One region of the Mesobacillus sp. S13 genome, then DNA from elsewhere that is predicted to be linked to it. Evidence: a T-box and tRNA genes for the amino acid it is inferred to sense, from the RefSeq annotation. Region 1 holds a T-box; the other holds one or more tRNA genes.
The links. The T-box of region 1 lies ahead of ileS (isoleucine--tRNA ligase). A T-box ahead of a tRNA ligase gene usually reads a tRNA of that ligase, here a tRNA-Ile.
Positions count from the first base shown of each region.

Region 2: it has a tRNA-Ile gene. The T-box ahead of ileS (isoleucine--tRNA ligase) is inferred to sense a tRNA for this amino acid. The anticodon was not compared.

Region 1 covers NZ_CP084622.1:1,702,789-1,712,521, reverse strand. Annotated here, with positions in the region: gene LGO15_RS08570 (solute carrier family 23 protein) at 91-1,410, opposite strand; gene pyrR (bifunctional pyr operon transcriptional regulator/uracil phosphoribosyltransferase PyrR) at 1,556-2,098, opposite strand; gene LGO15_RS08560 (RluA family pseudouridine synthase) at 2,313-3,224, opposite strand; gene lspA (signal peptidase II) at 3,196-3,687, opposite strand; gene LGO15_RS08550 (TraR/DksA C4-type zinc finger protein) at 4,191-4,478, opposite strand; gene ileS (isoleucine--tRNA ligase) at 4,618-7,377, opposite strand; T-box leader at 7,458-7,698, opposite strand; gene LGO15_RS08540 (DivIVA domain-containing protein) at 7,748-8,269, opposite strand; gene LGO15_RS08535 (YlmH family RNA-binding protein) at 8,360-9,133, opposite strand; gene LGO15_RS08530 (YggT family protein) at 9,372-9,632, opposite strand; gene LGO15_RS08525 (cell division protein SepF) at 9,638-9,733, opposite strand, start outside.
Region 2 covers NZ_CP084622.1:3,755,193-3,764,925, reverse strand. Annotated here, with positions in the region: rRNA gene LGO15_RS19270 (23S ribosomal RNA) at 1-1,851, shown strand, start outside; rRNA gene rrf (5S ribosomal RNA) at 1,999-2,114, shown strand; tRNA gene LGO15_RS19260 (tRNA-Val) at 2,126-2,201, shown strand; tRNA gene LGO15_RS19255 (tRNA-Thr) at 2,217-2,289, shown strand; tRNA gene LGO15_RS19250 (tRNA-Lys) at 2,300-2,375, shown strand; tRNA gene LGO15_RS19245 (tRNA-Leu) at 2,394-2,478, shown strand; tRNA gene LGO15_RS19240 (tRNA-Gly) at 2,501-2,575, shown strand; tRNA gene LGO15_RS19235 (tRNA-Leu) at 2,586-2,674, shown strand; tRNA gene LGO15_RS19230 (tRNA-Arg) at 2,700-2,776, shown strand; tRNA gene LGO15_RS19225 (tRNA-Pro) at 2,794-2,870, shown strand; tRNA gene LGO15_RS19220 (tRNA-Ala) at 2,888-2,963, shown strand; tRNA gene LGO15_RS19215 (tRNA-Met) at 2,985-3,061, shown strand; tRNA gene LGO15_RS19210 (tRNA-Ile) at 3,101-3,177, shown strand; tRNA gene LGO15_RS19205 (tRNA-Ser) at 3,197-3,289, shown strand; tRNA gene LGO15_RS19200 (tRNA-Met) at 3,308-3,381, shown strand; tRNA gene LGO15_RS19195 (tRNA-Asp) at 3,385-3,460, shown strand; tRNA gene LGO15_RS19190 (tRNA-Phe) at 3,607-3,679, shown strand; tRNA gene LGO15_RS19185 (tRNA-His) at 3,719-3,791, shown strand; tRNA gene LGO15_RS19180 (tRNA-Gly) at 3,804-3,877, shown strand; tRNA gene LGO15_RS19175 (tRNA-Ile) at 3,881-3,954, shown strand; tRNA gene LGO15_RS19170 (tRNA-Asn) at 3,968-4,042, shown strand; tRNA gene LGO15_RS19165 (tRNA-Ser) at 4,050-4,140, shown strand; tRNA gene LGO15_RS19160 (tRNA-Glu) at 4,144-4,215, shown strand; gene glgB (1,4-alpha-glucan branching protein GlgB) at 5,351-7,309, shown strand; gene LGO15_RS19150 (glucose-1-phosphate adenylyltransferase) at 7,227-8,378, shown strand; gene LGO15_RS19145 (GlgC family sugar phosphate nucleotidyltransferase) at 8,401-9,429, shown strand; gene glgA (glycogen synthase GlgA) at 9,426-9,733, shown strand, end outside.

The DNA of each region.
Region 1 (9,733 bases):
CCTGTTTGATAGGGTTTGCATGCATCTTAAATAAGCCGGTTCGCTCATAACACCCTTTTAAGCCTCTCAGGACTTTATTAAAAGGTGGTACTATGCTACATCGTTCTTTTGCTCAGTTTTTTTTTCAGTTTCTGTTTCAAACATGTCTTCTTCTGGTTCTGGACGACCAGGAAGTACAAGGTTAAGGATGACACCAATTAGTGCGGCTAAAGCCATGCCATGAATTTCGAAGTTTTCATTCAGCTTAATGAATGCTCCGCCAATCCCGATTACAAGGATGACAGATGAGACGACCAGATTGCGAGTGTTCCCAAAGTCGATTTTGCTGTCCACCAGCATTCTCAAACCTGATGAAGCGATGATCCCGAAGAGCAGGATGGATACTCCACCCATGACCGGAGTCGGGATTGAGCTGATCAGGGCTGTGATTTTACCGATGAACCCAAATACTGTTGCGATGATGGCTGCTCCAAGCAGGACATACACGCTGTATACTCTAGTGATCGCAAGGACACCGATATTTTCACCATAGGTTGTCTTTGGCGGTCCGCCGATCAGGCCTGAAATCATTGTTGCCATTCCATCACCAAGGATGGAGCGGTGAAGACCTGGTTCTTTAATATAATCCCTTCCAACAACCTTACTCAGTACAAGCTGGTGGCCAATATGCTCTGATAATGTAACGATTGCTACCGGAACCATCAGCATGACGATTTCCAAGTTGATACTTACATTGTAATGTACGAATGGGAAGATGAAGTCTGGCATTTCGAATAAATCTGCCTCTTTTACCCCGCTGAAATCCACGATGCCTATTGCCATTGAGTATAAATACCCCACAATGATTCCAGCTAGGATTGGGACCATGCTGAGCATGCCCTTTCCGTAAATCGAGAAGACGATTGTAGCTGCCAGCGTTACTAAAGCTGCCGAGAAGTGAATCAAGCTATACTCAGTAGTGCCTGGGACATTCATTGCCATGCTGACCGCTGTGCCAGCTAGTGAGAGGCCGATGACAATGATGACTGGACCGACTACGACTGGTGGCAGCAAGCGCATGATCCAGCGGTAGCCTGCCTTTTTAATGATCAGGGCGACAATTCCATATACAAGTCCTGCCAGGAAGGTTCCAACCATGGCTGCACCTGGTCCCCCGCCTGCTTTAGCGGCGATGACTGGTGCGATGAAAGCGAAGGATGAACCAAGATAAGCTGGAACCTGGAATTTTGTGATGATCAGGAAGGCGATCGTTCCAAGGCCGCTGGAAATCAAAGCGATTGCCGGGCTTAAGCCCACCAGATACGGTACAAGGATTGTAGCGCCAAACATGGCGAATAAGTGCTGAATGCTAAGTGTGAACCATTGGAATGGAGATGGTACGTCTTTAATATCTAGGATTGGTTTGTTCATGTTTATTCCCCTCTCTTTTTTGTACAAAAAAACCCTCTTTGCCAGTAGATACAAAGAGGGTATGGGTTAAAAAAACCCGCACAAAGCCATCAGCCATGCGTTCCCCCTTTTCAGTCTCTCTGGACTGCATTTAAAAGGGCTCTATTTATTTTTCAAAAATGCTTACGCGTTCTTCTTCATCTACTTCCTGGAGTTCGACGACGATTCTTTCCGAGCTTGATGTCGGGATGTTCTTGCCCACAAAATCTGCTCTGATCGGCAGCTCCCTGTGTCCCCTGTCGACCAGCACAGCAAGCTGTATGGTCGCTGGACGGCCGATATCAATCAAAGCATCCATACCTGCGCGGACTGTCCTGCCAGTATACAGAACATCATCCACCAGGATCACTTTTTTATTTGAAATGTCGACCGGTATATCCGAACCTTTTACTTCAGGCTCCTGGTCATTCGTCTTCTTCGTCAAATCGTCGCGATATAATGTGATGTCGAGCTCACCTACCGCGATATCCGCACCTTCAATCTCACGGATTCTTTCAGCCAGCCTTTTCGCGATATAAATCCCTCTGGTGCGGATTCCAACAAGCACGCTGTCTTCGATTCCCTTGTTTCTTTCAATGATTTCATGGGCAATTCTCGTCAGGGCCCTGCGAATTCCCTGGTGGTCGAGCACAACCGCTTTTTCTGCCATTTGTTTTCACTCCTTCTCTATTTACGATTGAAAACGGAATAATACTCGCAAAAAACCCTCTTGTCTGTTTAGGCAAGAGGGTAAACGTGTGGTGTTAGCATGCAGCAGGACACATTGAATGCCTGTTGCAAATCCGTTTCCTTCTCAGCCTCACGGGACTGTCTTTAAAGGACTTATTAAACTATAGTCATCTTAAAATAGATGTTGAACTTTGTCAACGGTTTTCTCTTAGTTCGTTTAAAAGCATGACAAAGTACTCAGGCAGCGGAGCTTCAAACTCCAGATACTCACCTGTCCTTGGATGATCGAAACCAAGCAGTCCGGCATGCAAAGCCTGTCCGCCAAGATCGAGCGTCTTTTTCGGGCCATATTTCGGATCTCCTGCCAAAGGATAACCAATGTATTTCATATGAACACGAATTTGGTGCGTCCTGCCAGTTTCAAGCTGGCACTCAACAAAGGTAAAGTCCTTGAACCTTTCAAGAACATTAAAATGTGTGACGGCATGCTTGCCATTATCGACTACTGTCATGCTCTGGCGGTCTTTTTGATCGCGCCCAAGCGGAGCATCGATCGTACCATGGTCATGCTGGATATTCCCATGGACGAGTGCCTTGTATTTTCGAGTAACACTTTTGGCTACAAGCTGGTTTACCAGGCTTTCATGAGCCATATCATTCTTTGCCACCATCAGGAGTCCGGAAGTATCCTTATCAATCCTATGGACAATTCCAGGGCGAAGTATGCCATTTATGCCTGATAAGTCTTTGCAATGAGCCATAAGCCCGTTAACTAGTGTCCCAGACATATGTCCAGGTGCGGGATGGACGACCATACCCTTAGGCTTGTTCACAACAAGGACATCTGCATCCTCATAAAAAATCTCAAGATCCATTTCCTCAGGAATGACATCCAATACTTCAGGATCTGGGATGCTGATTTCAAGCTTGTCATTCAAACCACATTTATAATTCGTTTTGATTTGTGCACCATTAACAAGAACGTTCCCATCCTTGATCCATTGCTGGACCTGACTCCTCGACCAATCTGCGTCGAGTGTCGAAACGACTTTATCTATTCTGTCACCAGCCTGTTCCTCACTGATGATGTGTTCCATTTTCTCCATAAGCTTTTCTTTTCGCCTCTCTCTCTTCCCTGATCATGTCAATCATCAATAATCCTACACCGACTACCAGCGCAGAATCCGCGATATTGAAGATCGGGAAATCGTATCCAAAAATATAGGTGTTGATGAAATCCACCACTTCTTTTCGGTATACCCTGTCGATAAAATTCCCAATCGCCCCGCCCAGCATAAAGCCAAGCGAAACACCAAGCAGCAGCTTGCCTTTAGCTGCTTTTTGAATATAAATGACAAGGCCAATAATAACTATCACAGTGATGACATAGAAGAACCACATTTGTCCCTGCAGGATTCCCCACGCAGCACCACGGTTACGGTGCGAAGTGATATAAAAGATATTCTCTATGACCTTTATGCTCTCCCCAAGCTCCATGTTTTTGACAATCAGCCATTTTGTAACCTGGTCAAGCAAGATAACAAACAGTGCAATTATGTAATAAAACACAAAGGTAACCTCCACATCCACAGCAATTCATTACCTTTGCATTTTAGCACATATCCCGAAAAGCGCAAGCGCCTTGGTCAGCCCCGACAAGCGCTGAAGGCCCTGACAGTGAAGTCGGTCTTGACTTCATTGGCAGGACCGAAGCGACTCGAGGGGCTAGGCGCTGGAGCTGGACAATCCTCAAATTGCTAATTAGGCTTTCATATTTTTCATTAGTACGACAGATTTACTGACATTAAAGGTGGTAAAACCTCAAGAACAGAGGAATTTAATTCATATTGGCTGTATTGGATCCTGAAAACGATCTGTCCAATTGGTTTATTGGGGTAAAATATTTTTTATTGGCGATATTGAACTGTTTATTGGCGATTTTAGATTTTTATTGGCGATATAGACTGTTTATTGGCGAAAACCAATTTTTATTGGCGAGTTGGAAATTTTCATTGATTTTTTCCAGCCACTGCAGTTATCAAAATAATTCTTGCCGTAGAACTGTTCAAAACTTATGAATAAATCGGCTTTCGGTAGTATTGCTCCATATCGTCCAATTCGACAGCAGATTTCGCGGTAGGAATTGACTGCAAGAATTCATATGGCAAATATTCACCGGATATTTCACATTTTCCATACTCGCCATTTTCCATCTTTTCCAGTGCTGCTTCGATATCGCGAAGCTCATCTTTTATATAATGTAAAATTCTTTCGTCTTTCTGTCCGTAATTCAGGTACGTTAACAATTCTGTTCTCGTTTCGCGGAGCTCATTGTAAATGTAATCGAGATTACTTTGCATATATCTGCCCCCGTTCCTGTTTACAGCTATTATTTCCCGAAACATTTTACTGACTCAATTAAACATTTTACATGTACTGCAGGATTTCCCAAGCATAGAAAAAACTCCGGGCATAAACCCGGAGTCTCATTTTAGCGTATTAGTAATTCTCTTTGACTACAGTTGCACATCGCTCACAAAGTGTTGGATGCTCTTCGACTTTTCCGACCTCTGGTGTAACAACCCAACATCTTTCACATGTTTCACCTTCAGCCTTTGTAACAACAATCGCAGTATTTTCAAGCTTAATTGCGTTGTCAGGAGCCTGGTCATAGCTTCCAGCCACTTCGAATCCTGATACAATGAATAGCTGGCTTAAGTTTTCAGAGATAGAATCCAGAAGCTCTTTTGTGCTGTCATTGACATATAGAGATACCTTTGCTGTCAGCGATTTGCCGATCACTTTTGAGTTTCTCGCTTCTTCAAGTGCCTTAAGGACATCATCACGGAGCTTCATGAAGGCATTCCATTTATTTTCAAGCGCTTCTGCATTTTCGATTTCTTTCGCTTCAGGCATATCTGTCAGCTGGACGCTGTCTTCTTTAGCTGAAGGAATGAATCCCCAAACCTCATCAGCAGTGTGAGAAAGGATAGGTGCAGTGAGCTTAACCAACGCAAGCAGGCTCTCATGCAATACAGTCTGGATTGCGCGGCGATCAGAATGATTGGCTGCTTCGATGTAAAGGACATCCTTTGCAAAATCAAGATAGAACGAACTTAAGTCAAGCGTACAGAAGTTGTTGACTGCATGGTAGACACCTGCGAATTCGTAATTGTCATATGCATTGCGAACATATTTGATCAATTTGTTCAGCTTCACAAGCATGAACTGGTCAACTTCACGCAGCTGTTCGAATGGAACTGCATCTGTTTCAGGATTGAAATCAGAAAGATTTCCAAGCAAGAACCTGAACGTGTTGCGGATTTTACGGTATACTTCAGCAACCTGCTTAAGAATCGCATCAGAAACACGTACATCTGACTGATAATCGACGGAAGCAACCCATAGACGCAGGATATCTGCACCCAACTGATTCATGACCTTTGCAGGGACGACAACGTTACCGATTGATTTACTCATCTTGCGGCCTTCGCCATCAAGTGCGAAACCATGACTCAGTACACCTTTGTAAGGAGCTTTCCCTGTTACAGCAACTCCTGTTGATAACGAAGAGTTGAACCAGCCTCGATATTGGTCAGATCCTTCCAAATAAAGGTCTGCCGGGCGCTGAAGATCATCACGCTCTACAAGCACTGCCTGGTGAGATGAACCTGAGTCGAACCAAACGTCCATGATGTCTGTTTCTTTTGTAAACTGGCCATTAGGGCTGCCAGGATGACTGAAGCCTTCAGGAAGCAATTCCTTCGCTTCCTTTTCAAACCAGATATTTGATCCATGCTCACGGAAAAGGTTTGAAACATGTTCGATTGTTTCATCCGTGATGATTTCCTGGCCGTTCTCAGCGTAGAATACAGGAATTGGAACGCCCCATGCACGCTGACGGGAAATACACCAGTCACCACGGTCACGGACCATATTGAACAGTCTAGTTTCACCCCATGCCGGAACCCATTTTGTCTCTTCAACCGCTTTTAGCAATTCACCGCGGAAATCTTTGATGGACGCGAACCACTGTGCTGTTGCACGGAAGATAACAGGTTTCTTTGTTCTCCAATCATGCGGATAGGAGTGAGTGATGAAGCTTAGCTTCAGCAAGGCACCTGCTTCTTCTAGCTTTTCTGTGATTGGCTTGTTTGCCTGATCATAGAACAAACCTTCAAAACCTTCAGCTTCTGCTGTCATAACTCCTTTGTCATCGACAGGGCATAAAACTTCAAGTCCATACCTCTGGCCAACATGGAAGTCATCTTCCCCGTGTCCAGGAGCAGTATGGACACATCCTGTACCAGCATCGGTCGTTACATGGTCACCTAGCATGACAAGGGAATCGCGACCGTACAATGGATGCTTCGCGAGTACTCCTTCAAGCTCCTTACCAGCAACTTTATTAACGATCGAAGAATTTTCCCAGCCGATTTCATTCGTAACAGCCTCAAGTAATTCTTCAGCTACAAGGAATTTCCTTCCGTCAGCTTCTACTACAACATATGTCAATTCAGGATGTACGGAGATGCCAAGATTTGCTGGGATCGTCCATGGAGTAGTCGTCCAGATGACGATTTCAACATCCTGGTCAAGAACTCCCTTGCCGTCTTTTACAGGGAAGCCAACGTAGATGGAAGCAGAACGCTTATCCTGATACTCGATTTCAGCTTCAGCCAGGGCAGATTCACTTGATGGAGACCAGTAAACAGGCTTTTTGCCTTTATAGATGTATCCCTTTTTCGCCATATCGCCGAATACCTTGATTTGTTGTGCTTCATATTCTGGCTTCAAAGTGATATAAGGGTTTTCCCAGTCACCGCGAACACCCAAACGTTTGAACTGCTCACGCTGATTGTCGATTTGCTGGTAAGCATACTCTTCACACAGCTTCCTGAACTCTGCTACTGTCATTTCCTTGCGTTTTACACCTTTGTTCGTCAATGCTTGCTCGATCGGCAATCCATGAGTGTCCCAGCCAGGTACATATGGCGAGCAAAAACCGCTCATTGATTTATAACGAACGATAAAATCTTTGAGGATTTTATTCAGAGCGTGACCCATATGGATATCACCGTTTGCGTACGGAGGTCCATCATGCAGGATGAACAGCGGGCGATCTGCCGTGTGTTTTTGAACCTTTTCATAAATATTCATTTCTTCCCATTTTGCCTGGATTTCAGGTTCCCTGTTCGGAAGGTTTCCGCGCATCGGGAACTCGGTCTTCGGCATGAGCAAAGTGTCTTTGTACTCCATTCTATTGATCCTCCTATTTTTACCATTGCAACCATGAAAGAAAACGATTTGGGAAAATAAAAAAAACCTCCTCATCCCTGAAAAGGGACGAGAAGGTTTATATTCCCGCGGTACCACCCTAAATAGACATGACATGATCATCCTGTCCTCTTAGCATTCTTAACGCGAATGTCACGCCTGCACTTACTGATCCTTCCTGGATGTTCAGTTCGGAACTATCGGGTGATTTTCTGGCAATCCTCTTGTAATGGGCTTCCACCTTCCCCATTTCGCTGAAAACAAGCATCTGGAACGCCATACTGTCCCTGTCATCGTTTCTTTCATCTATTGCACTTTGTTATGAAATTATATGCGAAACAGCGTGCCTGCGTCAAGCCAGTGAGTCTTCTTCTTCTCTGGCTGTCGCTTTTAATTCTGTTGAATCCAATTCATATTCAAGAAGGTGATCCCAATCATCTGTATTCAGCATATCAAGCTGCGCTTCGATCAGCATCTTGAATCTTGTCCTGAATACTTTAGATTGCTTCTTTAACTCTTCGATTTCCAAAGCGATTTTACGTGCTTTGGATAAGGATTCGTTGATGATCCTGTCAGCGTTCTTTTCTGCTTCTTTGATGATCAGCTTAGCTTCCTTTTGTGCGTTGCGACGTACTTCTTCGCCAGCTTCCTGTGCGATCACAATTGATTTATTCAATGTTTCTTCTATATTTGTAAAATGGCCAAGCCTTGAATTCATTTCATTCAGCTTTTCTTCAAGCTCTTTTTTCTCTCGGATAAGTAGTTCATAGTCCTTGATCACATTGTCAAGAAACTCATTTACTTCATCTTCATCATACCCGCGAAATCCCTTATTAAATTCTTTGTTGTGTATATCTAACGGCGTTAAAGGCATGACGCCACCTCCCATTAAGTTATAATCCTTTATGTACTTAAAGCTATGATTCGACAAATAAACTAAAAATCCTTCTTCTATACTATATAATTATTTTTTTCTCCCGGCAATAACCCGGTATTTATCTTTTTTTGTTTTTCCTTCAATTGTGATAATTTTTGCACGCCCGTATCCTCGTGCGGAGATGACATCCCCTTCACCGCATTCAAATGCCGTATTTTCAATCGCTGTCCAATTAACCTTTACCTGGCCGTGCTGGATGAGCAGCTGGGATTTTTGCCTTGATAGATTAAATAGAGCGGACATGACAGTATCAAGTCTCATCGAGGATACGGTGGTGGTCATTTCACTCCATTCCTCAGCAATTCCCGCTGCTTTTTCAAGCGGGAGCTCGGACAATGAAATCGAGGCTCTGCCAATCGATTCTAACTGTAACCGGATATAATCGGCGACTTCCTCAGCTGCGAAAAACTGCACATCGTCTCCTTCAATCAGGATATCTCCAAATTTTCCACGTTTCAAACCGAGTGACATCAGGCTGCCTAAGACTTGACGGTGTTCAATATTCACAAACTTCTTTGCATAATCGATCCCAAATAGCTTCACCTGGAAATCCTCATCTTTAGCTTCCAGGTACTCTGGAAAAAGAAATGCCCGCTTTCTTTCGGTCCCCGGAGCACCGCCAAACAGCTCCCATTTCACATCATTATGCTTCCCAATGACTGTGGCCAGGATCTGCTGTTCACGAGGATCCAAAAAATCAGTCAGTTTCGGAGCATAATTTTGCTCAACATATTCTTTCCAGTTAATCACCTGGTCAATAAATTCCCGTTCCTCTGGACGGAAATGCTGGTAGATACTCATTACAGTACTCCTTTTTGTTGCTTTGATATAAGAAAAGCGGAAGCGCCTTGGTCAGCCCCGACAAGCGCTGGAGGGCCTGGCAGTGAAGTCGTTCTTTGACTTCATTGGCAGGACCGAAGCGTCTCGAGGGGCTAGGCGCTGGAGCTGGACAATTCTCTAAGTTGAAATGATATAAGATCTGAAATTATAAAAACAAACAGGGTCTGATCCAGACCCTGCAACATAAGAATTATCCAAATTAAAACCATGCAGCCAGCTGATATAAGCCTGAGACAGCAAAGCGCAATACAAGGAACGCAACGATTGGCGAAATATCAATCATACCGATTGAGGGAACAATCCTGCGGAAAGGCTCCAGGAATGGTTCGCAAATACGTGCTAAAAATTGTCCGATTGCCGTTTCCCTTGCATTAGGGAACCATGACATGAAAATATAAATAATCAGGGCCCACTGATAAAGACTGACTAATTGTGCTATTATGCCTATTACTAAATCCATCTAATCTACCACCTCGACTCTTGGTAATCCCGCTCCTGCATCAGTTCAGAAATATTCCCTGTTACTTCCACATTATCCGGGGTACATAAAAAGATATTCAT
Region 2 (9,733 bases), 2.1 Mb from region 1:
GAGTTGCTTAGACAACCAGGATGTTGGCTTAGAAGCAGCCACCATTTAAAGAGTGCGTAATAGCTCACTGGTCGAGTGACTCTGCGCCGAAAATGTACCGGGGCTAAACGTATCACCGAAGCTGTGGATTGACATCTTAGATGTCAGTGGTAGGAGAGCGTTCTAAGGGCGTTGAAGTCAGACCGTAAGGACTGGTGGAGCGCTTAGAAGTGAGAATGCCGGTATGAGTAGCGAAAGATGGGTGAGAATCCCATCCACCGAATGCCTAAGGTTTCCTGAGGAAGGCTCGTCCTCTCAGGGTTAGTCGGGACCTAAGCCGAGGCCGAAAGGCGTAGGCGATGGACAACAGGTTGATATTCCTGTACCACCTCTTTATCGTTTGAGCGACGGGGGGACGCAGGAGGATAGGGTAAGCGCGCTGTTGGATATGCGCGTCTAAGCAGTTAGGCTGCAAGTGAGGCAAATCCCGCTTGCGTGAAGGCTGAGCTGTGACAGCGAGGGAAATATAGTACCGAAGTTCCTGATTCCACACTGCCAAGAAAAGCCTCTAGCGAGATAAAAGGTGCCCGTACCGCAAACCGACACAGGTAGGCGAGGAGAGAATCCTAAGGTGAGCGAGAGAACTCTCGTTAAGGAACTCGGCAAAATGACCCCGTAACTTCGGGAGAAGGGGTGCTCATTTGGGTGAATAGCCCGGATGAGCCGCAGTGAATAGGCCCAGGCGACTGTTTAGCAAAAACACAGGTCTCTGCGAAGCCGCAAGGCGAAGTATAGGGGCTGACGCCTGCCCGGTGCTGGAAGGTTAAGAGGAGGGGTTAGCTCACGCGAAGCTCTGAATCGAAGCCCCAGTAAACGGCGGCCGTAACTATAACGGTCCTAAGGTAGCGAAATTCCTTGTCGGGTAAGTTCCGACCCGCACGAAAGGCGTAACGATCTGGGCACTGTCTCAACGAGAGACTCGGTGAAATTATAGTACCTGTGAAGATGCAGGTTACCCGCGACAGGACGGAAAGACCCCGTGGAGCTTTACTGTAGCCTGATATTGAATTTTGGTACAGCTTGTACAGGATAGGTAGGAGCCTGAGAAACCGGAGCGCCAGCTTCGGTGGAGGCGTCGGTGGGATACTACCCTGGCTGTATTGAAATTCTAACCCACGCCCCTGATCGGGGCGGGAGACAGTGTCAGGTGGGCAGTTTGACTGGGGCGGTCGCCTCCTAAAGAGTAACGGAGGCGCCCAAAGGTTCCCTCAGAATGGTTGGAAATCATTCGCAGAGTGTAAAGGCACAAGGGAGCTTGACTGCGAGACCTACAAGTCGAGCAGGGACGAAAGTCGGGCTTAGTGATCCGGTGGTTCCGCATGGAAGGGCCATCGCTCAACGGATAAAAGCTACCCCGGGGATAACAGGCTTATCTCCCCCAAGAGTCCACATCGACGGGGAGGTTTGGCACCTCGATGTCGGCTCATCGCATCCTGGGGCTGTAGTCGGTCCCAAGGGTTGGGCTGTTCGCCCATTAAAGCGGTACGCGAGCTGGGTTCAGAACGTCGTGAGACAGTTCGGTCCCTATCCGTCGTGGGCGCAGGAAATTTGAGAGGAGCTGTCCTTAGTACGAGAGGACCGGGATGGACGCACCGCTGGTGTACCAGTTGTCTTGCCAAAGGCATCGCTGGGTAGCTATGTGCGGACGGGATAAGTGCTGAAAGCATCTAAGCATGAAGCCCCCCTCAAGATGAGATTTCCCATAGCGCAAGCTAGTAAGAACCCTGAAAGATGATCAGGTTGATAGGTCAGAGGTGGAAGCGCGGTGACGTGTGGAGCTGACTGATACTAATCGTTCGAGGACTTAACCAAATTGATCATTCGTTCTTCTTGAAATTCTTCTTACACATTATCTAGTTTTGAGGGAATAAAAGCTTTTCATTAAGTGAAAAACTTTTTAAAATTTCTCTTGCAAAATGTATAAAAGACAGTATAATAGATATTGTCTTCAAAAAAATGTCTGGTGACGATAGCGAGAAGGTCACACCCGTTCCCATACCGAACACGGAAGTTAAGCTTCTCAGCGCCGATGGTAGTTGGGGGTTTCCCCCTGTGAGAGTAGGACGTCGCCGGGCAGTTTCAAAATGGAGGATTAGCTCAGCTGGGAGAGCATCTGCCTTACAAGCAGAGGGTCGGCGGTTCGATCCCGTCATCCTCCACCATTATTTACTCACCATGCCGGTGTAGCTCAATTGGTAGAGCAACTGACTTGTAATCAGTAGGTTGGGGGTTCAAGTCCTCTTGCCGGCACCTTTTGTACGAGCCATTAGCTCAGTCGGTAGAGCATCTGACTTTTAATCAGAGGGTCGAAGGTTCGAGTCCTTCATGGCTCACCATTTTTCTTGAAATAGTATGCGGGTGTGGCGGAATTGGCAGACGCACCAGACTTAGGATCTGGCGCCGCAAGGCGTGGGGGTTCGACTCCCTTCACCCGCACCATTTCTTTTTTTAAAAAAATAATGCGGAAGTAGTTCAGTGGTAGAATACAACCTTGCCAAGGTTGGGGTCGCGGGTTCGAATCCCGTCTTCCGCTCCATAGTTCCTTAGCCGGGGTGGCGGAACTGGCAGACGCACAGGACTTAAAATCCTGCGGTAGGTGACTACCGTACCGGTTCGATTCCGGTCCTCGGCACCACCAAGTTAGCTAATGTACTAAATATGCGCCCGTAGCTCAATTGGATAGAGCGTCTGACTACGGATCAGAAGGTTATGGGTTCGACTCCTTTCGGGCGCGCCATTATATTTTCTCTTTATCGGGGAGTAGCTCAGCTTGGTAGAGCACTTGGTTTGGGACCAAGGGGTCGCAGGTTCGAATCCTGTCTTCCCGACCATGCTACTTATATTATATGGGGCCTTAGCTCAGCTGGGAGAGCGCCTGCCTTGCACGCAGGAGGTCAGCGGTTCGATCCCGCTAGGCTCCACCATATAACTTACAATAATAATTTGGCGGTGTAGCTCAGCTGGCTAGAGCGTACGGTTCATACCCGTAAGGTCGGGGGTTCGATCCCCTCCGCCGCTACCAATTTTAATCTGGTTGAACCTATTCAATCTAGGATATCCTGGACCTTTAGCTCAGCTGGTTAGAGCAGACGGCTCATAACCGTCCGGTCGTAGGTTCGAGTCCTACAAGGTCCACCATTTTACTTGATTTTCATACGGAGGTATACCCAAGTCTGGCTGAAGGGATCGGTCTTGAAAACCGACAGGCGGGTAACACCGCGCGGGGGTTCGAATCCCTCTACCTCCTCCATAATTTAATTAATATCGTCGCGGGGTGGAGCAGTCCGGTAGCTCGTCGGGCTCATAACCCGAAGGTCGCAGGTTCAAATCCTGCCCCCGCAATCTGGTCCCGTGGTGTAGCGGTTAACATGCCTGCCTGTCACGCAGGAGATCGCCGGTTCGATCCCGGTCGGGACCGCCATTTTTATTTTTTTTGCTTAGTAGTTCAGTCGGTAGAGCAGATTGCTCACTTCCTGAATAAGCTTCTGCGGCAATCTGCGAGAAAGACCGAATGTCATTCGAGCAAAGGCCCTAAATAAGTAAAAGTTTGAGATGCAATATTATAGTGGCTCAGTAGCTCAGTCGGTAGAGCAAAGGACTGAAAATCCTTGTGTCGGCGGTTCGATTCCGTCCTGAGCCACCTTATTTAATTTAAAATGGATATACAATTATAGATATGGCGATTGTGGCGAAGTGGTTAACGCATCGGATTGTGGTTCCGACATTCGTGGGTTCGATTCCCATCAGTCGCCCCTTTTTTATATGCGGGTGTAGTTTAGTGGTAAAACCTCAGCCTTCCAAGCTGATGATGAGAGTTCGATTCTCTTCACCCGCTCCATAAGGGCCTATAGCTCAGCTGGTTAGAGCGCACGCCTGATAAGCGTGAGGTCGGTGGTTCGAGTCCACTTAGGCCCATTTTTTATATTATTCCGCAGTAGCTCAGTGGTAGAGCACTCGGCTGTTAACCGAGCGGTCGTAGGTTCGAATCCTACCTGCGGAGCCATTTTTATGGGGAAGTACTCAAGAGGCTGAAGAGGCGCCCCTGCTAAGGGTGTAGGTCGGGTAACCGGCGCGAGGGTTCAAATCCCTCCTTCTCCGCCATAAGGCCCCTTGGTCAAGCGGTTAAGACACCGCCCTTTCACGGCGGTAACACGGGTTCGAATCCCGTAGGGGTCATAAGGAAAGCTGTTAGCAAATTTGCTAACAGCTTTTTTTTATGTCCATATAATCTAGGAAGCCAGGTAATTGATTCAAAGGTACTTTTAAATGGCTATTTGATCAATACATCAAGCAGCCTAGACTAAAAAGAAGGTAAAATATTCAAGAAGGAACTAGTATATCATTGCCCGTTCAGAGGTATAAGCAAAAATTAGTAACAAACAGAAGAGATATGTGCCTGGTGATGAGGTCCACGGTCAAAACCGGTAACATAAAGAAGAGATATGTGCCCGGTTATAAGGTCCACGGTCAAAACCGGTAACATAAAGAAGAGATATGTGCCCGGTTATAAGGTCCACGGCCAAAACCGGTAACATAAAGAAGAGATATGTGCCCGGTTAGGAGGTCCATGGTCAAAACCGGTAACATAAAGAAGAGATATGTGCCCGGTTAGGAGGTCCATGGTCAAAACCGGTAACATAAAGAAGAGATATGTGCCCGGTTATAAGGTCCAGGGTCAAGACCGGTAACATAAAGAGTAGATATATGCCCGGTTAGGAGGTCCATGGTCAAAACCGGTAACATAAAGAGATAAGTGCCCGGTCCAGGATAGAAAGGGAAGAACTCGTAACATATATAAAGCATTGAAAGTGATTTGTCTAATGGCTGAAGAAGCGAGAATCAAGCCATACAATAAGCATATCTTAACATCCAATCAAATGATCCACCTAGCTATCCATGCCCCAATCTGTACTGCTAGATCCATATTAGTTACAACCTCAAACAACTCAAACAACTCAAACAACTCAAACAACTCAAACAACTCAAACAACTATAGTCACTTCCTCAATAATATGAAAACGTTATCAATCAATAACATTTTTTCTCCTGTTCCCTCTATCAAACCTAATAAATTCAACAAATCTTTCTAATGAATCATTATTCATTTTTAACTTTCGTTCTCCAAAATTCGCGTAATTGGAAGATTTAGTACATTGAAGCGCTGTCATTTATGTGTGTTTGTCGAATGGAGCGTATTCTTGAGTGTTATTGTCGAAATATTAAAAAAATGTTTACAAGGAATTCCTTCTGGTAACTAGAATACTACTGAAATAGGCAGTTTTTTAGTTTTTACAAAGGCAGGTGGACGGCAATGGTGATCAATCCTACAGAGTTTGAATTGCATCTGTTTCATGAAGGGAATCTGTTCCAGAGTCACAATTTATTTGGAGCACATGTCATGAAAACGGAAACTGGAACATATACTCGATTTTGTGTGTGGGCTCCGAAGGCGATGCACGTGAGGCTTGCGGGCGATTTTAATCATTGGGTTGCAGACGGATATGAGTTTCATAAAGTCAATCAGGAGGGGGTCTGGCAGCTCTCTCTCGAAGGAGATCTGACTGGTGCCATTTATAAATATGAGATTGTGACTGCGTCGGGTGAGCGGTTGCTCAAATCTGACCCTTATGCATTTTTTTCGGAAGTAAGGCCGAATACAGCATCTATTGTCTACTCATTGGATGGCTACAAATGGAATGATCAGAAATGGCTGCAAAAACGTGAAAAGAGGAGCACACTCGGTGAGCCGATGTTCATCTATGAACTGCATGTGGGTTCTTGGAAGAAGCATGAGGATGGAAAGTTCCTTACATATCGTGAGCTTGTTGATGAGTTGATTCCATATATTCTTTCTCACGGATACACACATATAGAATTATTGCCTCTAACTGAGCATCCGCTCGACATCTCCTGGGGCTATCAATCTACTGGTTATTTTTCGGTTACGAGCCGATATGGAGCACCTCATGATTTCATGTACTTCGTTGATAAGTGCCACCAAAACGGCATTGGGGTCATCCTGGATTGGATTCCGGGTCATTTTTGCAAGGATGCTCACGGGCTGTATCAATTTGATGGCAGCTATGTGTATGAATATCAGCGAGAGAATGATCGGGAGAACCATGTTTGGGGAACCGCTAATTTCGACCTAGGTAAAAATGAGGTCCAGAGTTTCCTGATTTCTAGTGCACTTTTCTGGCTAGAAAAATATCATATTGATGGCTTTAGGGTGGATGCGGTGGCCAATATCATTTATTGGCCTAACTCAATCCAGGCAGCGAACCAGTTTGGAGTAGATTTTTTAAAAAAGCTCAACAAAGCAGTCAAGGAGTATGAACCAGGAGCAATGATGATTGCGGAAGATTCGACTGACTGGCCTCAGGTGACAGGGCCTGTCGAGTATGGCGGTCTTGGATTTACATACAAGTGGAATATGGGCTGGATGAATGACACTTTGAAGTATATGGAGGAAGAATCCCATAACAGGAAGCATATACATGAGAAGGTTACCTTCTCGCTGCTTTATGCTTTCTCAGAGAACTTTGTCCTGCCGTTTTCACATGATGAGGTTGTTCACGGGAAGAAATCGCTTCTTGACAAGATGCCGGGAGATTACTGGCAAAAGTTTGCTCAGCTCAGGCTTTTACTTGGCTTCATGGTTGCGCATCCCGGCAAGAAGCTGACATTCATGGGGACCGAATTTGGACAGTTTTCGGAATGGAAAGACAAGGAACAGCTTGACTGGAATCTCCTCGATTATGAAATGCATGAAAAGATGGACCTTTACAATAAGGAACTAATCAAATTGTATAAAAGGTCAAAGCCTCTGTATGAGGTCGACCAGAGCTATGAAGGATTCGATTGGATCGATGCGGATAACAGGGATCAGTCAATTTTTTCATTTATCCGGAAAGGAAGGAATCCTGAAGAACTTCTGGTCATTGTTTGCAATTTTACTGAAAAAACATATAGCGACTATCGAATTGGTGTCCCAAAGAATGGTGAGTATCGGGAAATTCTGAACAGTGATGCTACAGACTTTGGCGGTTCAGGCGTTATAAATAAAAAAGTTTTAAAAGCGGAAGAAATAGCCTTTCATGGAAGGCCATATTCTATAGAGATGAGTATTTCTCCATTCGGAATCTCAGTTTTACGTCCTGTTATCAAAAGAAAGGGGAGAAACAATCATGCAAAAGAAGAAATGCGTGGCAATGCTGTTGGCAGGAGGAAAAGGAAGCCGTCTGCACTCACTGACAAAGAATCTCGCTAAACCTGCTGTCCCTTTTGGCGGCAAATACCGGATCATCGATTTTCCATTAAGCAATTGCACAAACTCTGGAATCCATACAGTGGGTGTATTGACGCAGTACCAGCCGCTCCTGCTCAATTCTTATATTGGCATTGGAAGCGCATGGGATCTCGACAGGAAGGATGGCGGTGTGACTGTGCTGCCGCCTTATGCTGAAAGTTCCGAAGTGAAATGGTATTCTGGCACGGCAAGCGCGATTTTCCAGAACCTGAATTATCTTGATCAGTATGATCCGGAATATGTTTTGATTCTCTCTGGTGACCATATTTATAAAATGAATTATGAATTGATGCTGGAACATCATATTGAAAAAGGTGCCGATGTGACGATTTCGGTCATTGAAGTACCATGGGAAGAGACGAACCGATTTGGCATCATGAATACAGATTCTGACCTTAGAATCACCGAATTTGAAGAAAAACCGGATGCAGCGAAAAATAATCTCGCTTCGATGGGGATTTATATTTTTAAATGGAGCGTATTAAGGGAATATCTGATAAGGGATGACCAAAACCCCGAATCAAGCCATGATTTTGGCAAAGATATCATTCCGCTGCTGATTGAAGAAAATAGGAAGTTATTTGCCTATCCTTTTAAAGGCTACTGGAAGGATGTAGGAACTATACAAAGTCTTTGGGAAGCCAATATGGACTTACTGGATAAAGATTGCGAACTGAACCTGTTTGATCATTCTTGGCGGATTTATTCTGTCAACCCAAACCAGCCGCCTCAATATATTTGCCCAGCAGGAGAAGTATCTGAATCCCTGGTCAATGAAGGCTGCAAGATTGAAGGGGAGGTTTCCAGAACCGTCGTGTTCCAAGGGGTTACCGTGAAAAAGGGAGCGGTAGTGAAGGAAACGGTGATTATGCCGGATGCGGTTATTGGACACAACTGTGTGATTGAAAAGGCGATTGTCTCTCCTGGAGTCTACGTCCCGGATGGAACAATCATCAAGCCAGACGAGAACGATAAAGACGAAATTACATTAGTATCAGAAGAAACAATCGGAGCATTGCAATCCAATTGAACCGATTTGGGAGGAAAAACAAATGAACAAACAATTATTAGGAGTAATAGATGCGACAACTGTTCACGATGATCTGCATGAACTGTCCATTCATCGATCTGTAGCAGCAATCCCTTTCGGCGGGCGATATCGGCTGATTGACTTTATCCTTTCCAATATGGTCAACTCCGGTATCCAGAGTGTAGCTATCTTTCCTAAATTCCAATACAGGTCGCTAATGGACCATTTGGGGTCAGGGAGGAACTGGGATCTTAATCGAAAAAGGGATGGACTATTTTTCTTCCCTGCACCTAATCTGGATAAACATTATACAGGAATCGGCACGCTGGACCACTTTGCTGATAACATTGACTTTTTTGAACGGAGTACCCAGGAGTATGCACTGATTGCCAATTCATATACGGTATTCAATATGGATTTCCAGCCGCTCCTTGACTGGCATATCAAATCTGGATGCGATATCACCGAGGTACAGAAGGCAGGAAAATCCATGGGCATATACCTCGTAAAAAAGACCTTGTTGATGGATTTAATTGCGACGAGGAATGAAACGGGTTACTCGAATATGAAAGATGTCGTGACCGATCACGATAGCCAGTTCCATCTCTGCTATTACAATTTTGAAGGCTATGCTTCCATGGTTGATACGATTGAACAGTATTTTAACACGAGCATGGATTTGTTGAAACCTGAAGTATGGAAAGAGTTATTCCTTAAGGAAAGGCCGATCCTGACAAAGGTGAAGGATGAACCTCCTACCCGTTATGATATTGACGCGTCAGTAAGAAACTCAATGGTAGCAAACGGGGGAATGATTGAAGGCACGGTGGAAAACAGCATCATTGCCCGCGGGGTGAAAATCGGCAAGGGTACTGTCATCCGTAATTGCATCATCATGCAAAAGACACAAATCAAGGAGAATTGCATATTGGATTCAGTGATTGTTGATAAGGATGCGAGAATCGAAGAAGGAACAGTGATCACAGCGCCAGCAGACTCACCGGCTGTTATCCGCAAAGGATCGGTCCAGGGAGTAGGGAGCAGGCCGTGAAGGTTTTATTTGCTGTCTCGGAATGCGTCCCGTTCATCAAGTCAGGAGGCCTGGCTGATGTAGCGGGTTCACTTCCGAAGGAACTCAAAAAGCTGGGAGCGGATGTCCGGGTGATTTTACCGAAATACGGTTTGATACCTGAGAAATTCCGTTCTGAAATGAAGAAAGTAAAAGAGTATCATGTGCAGCTAGGCTGGCGCTCACAATATTGCGGCATTGAGACTCTTGAGTATGACGGTGTTACATTCTATTTTGTAGATAATGAGTATTATTTCAAGCGAGACAGCCTTTACGGGCATTACGA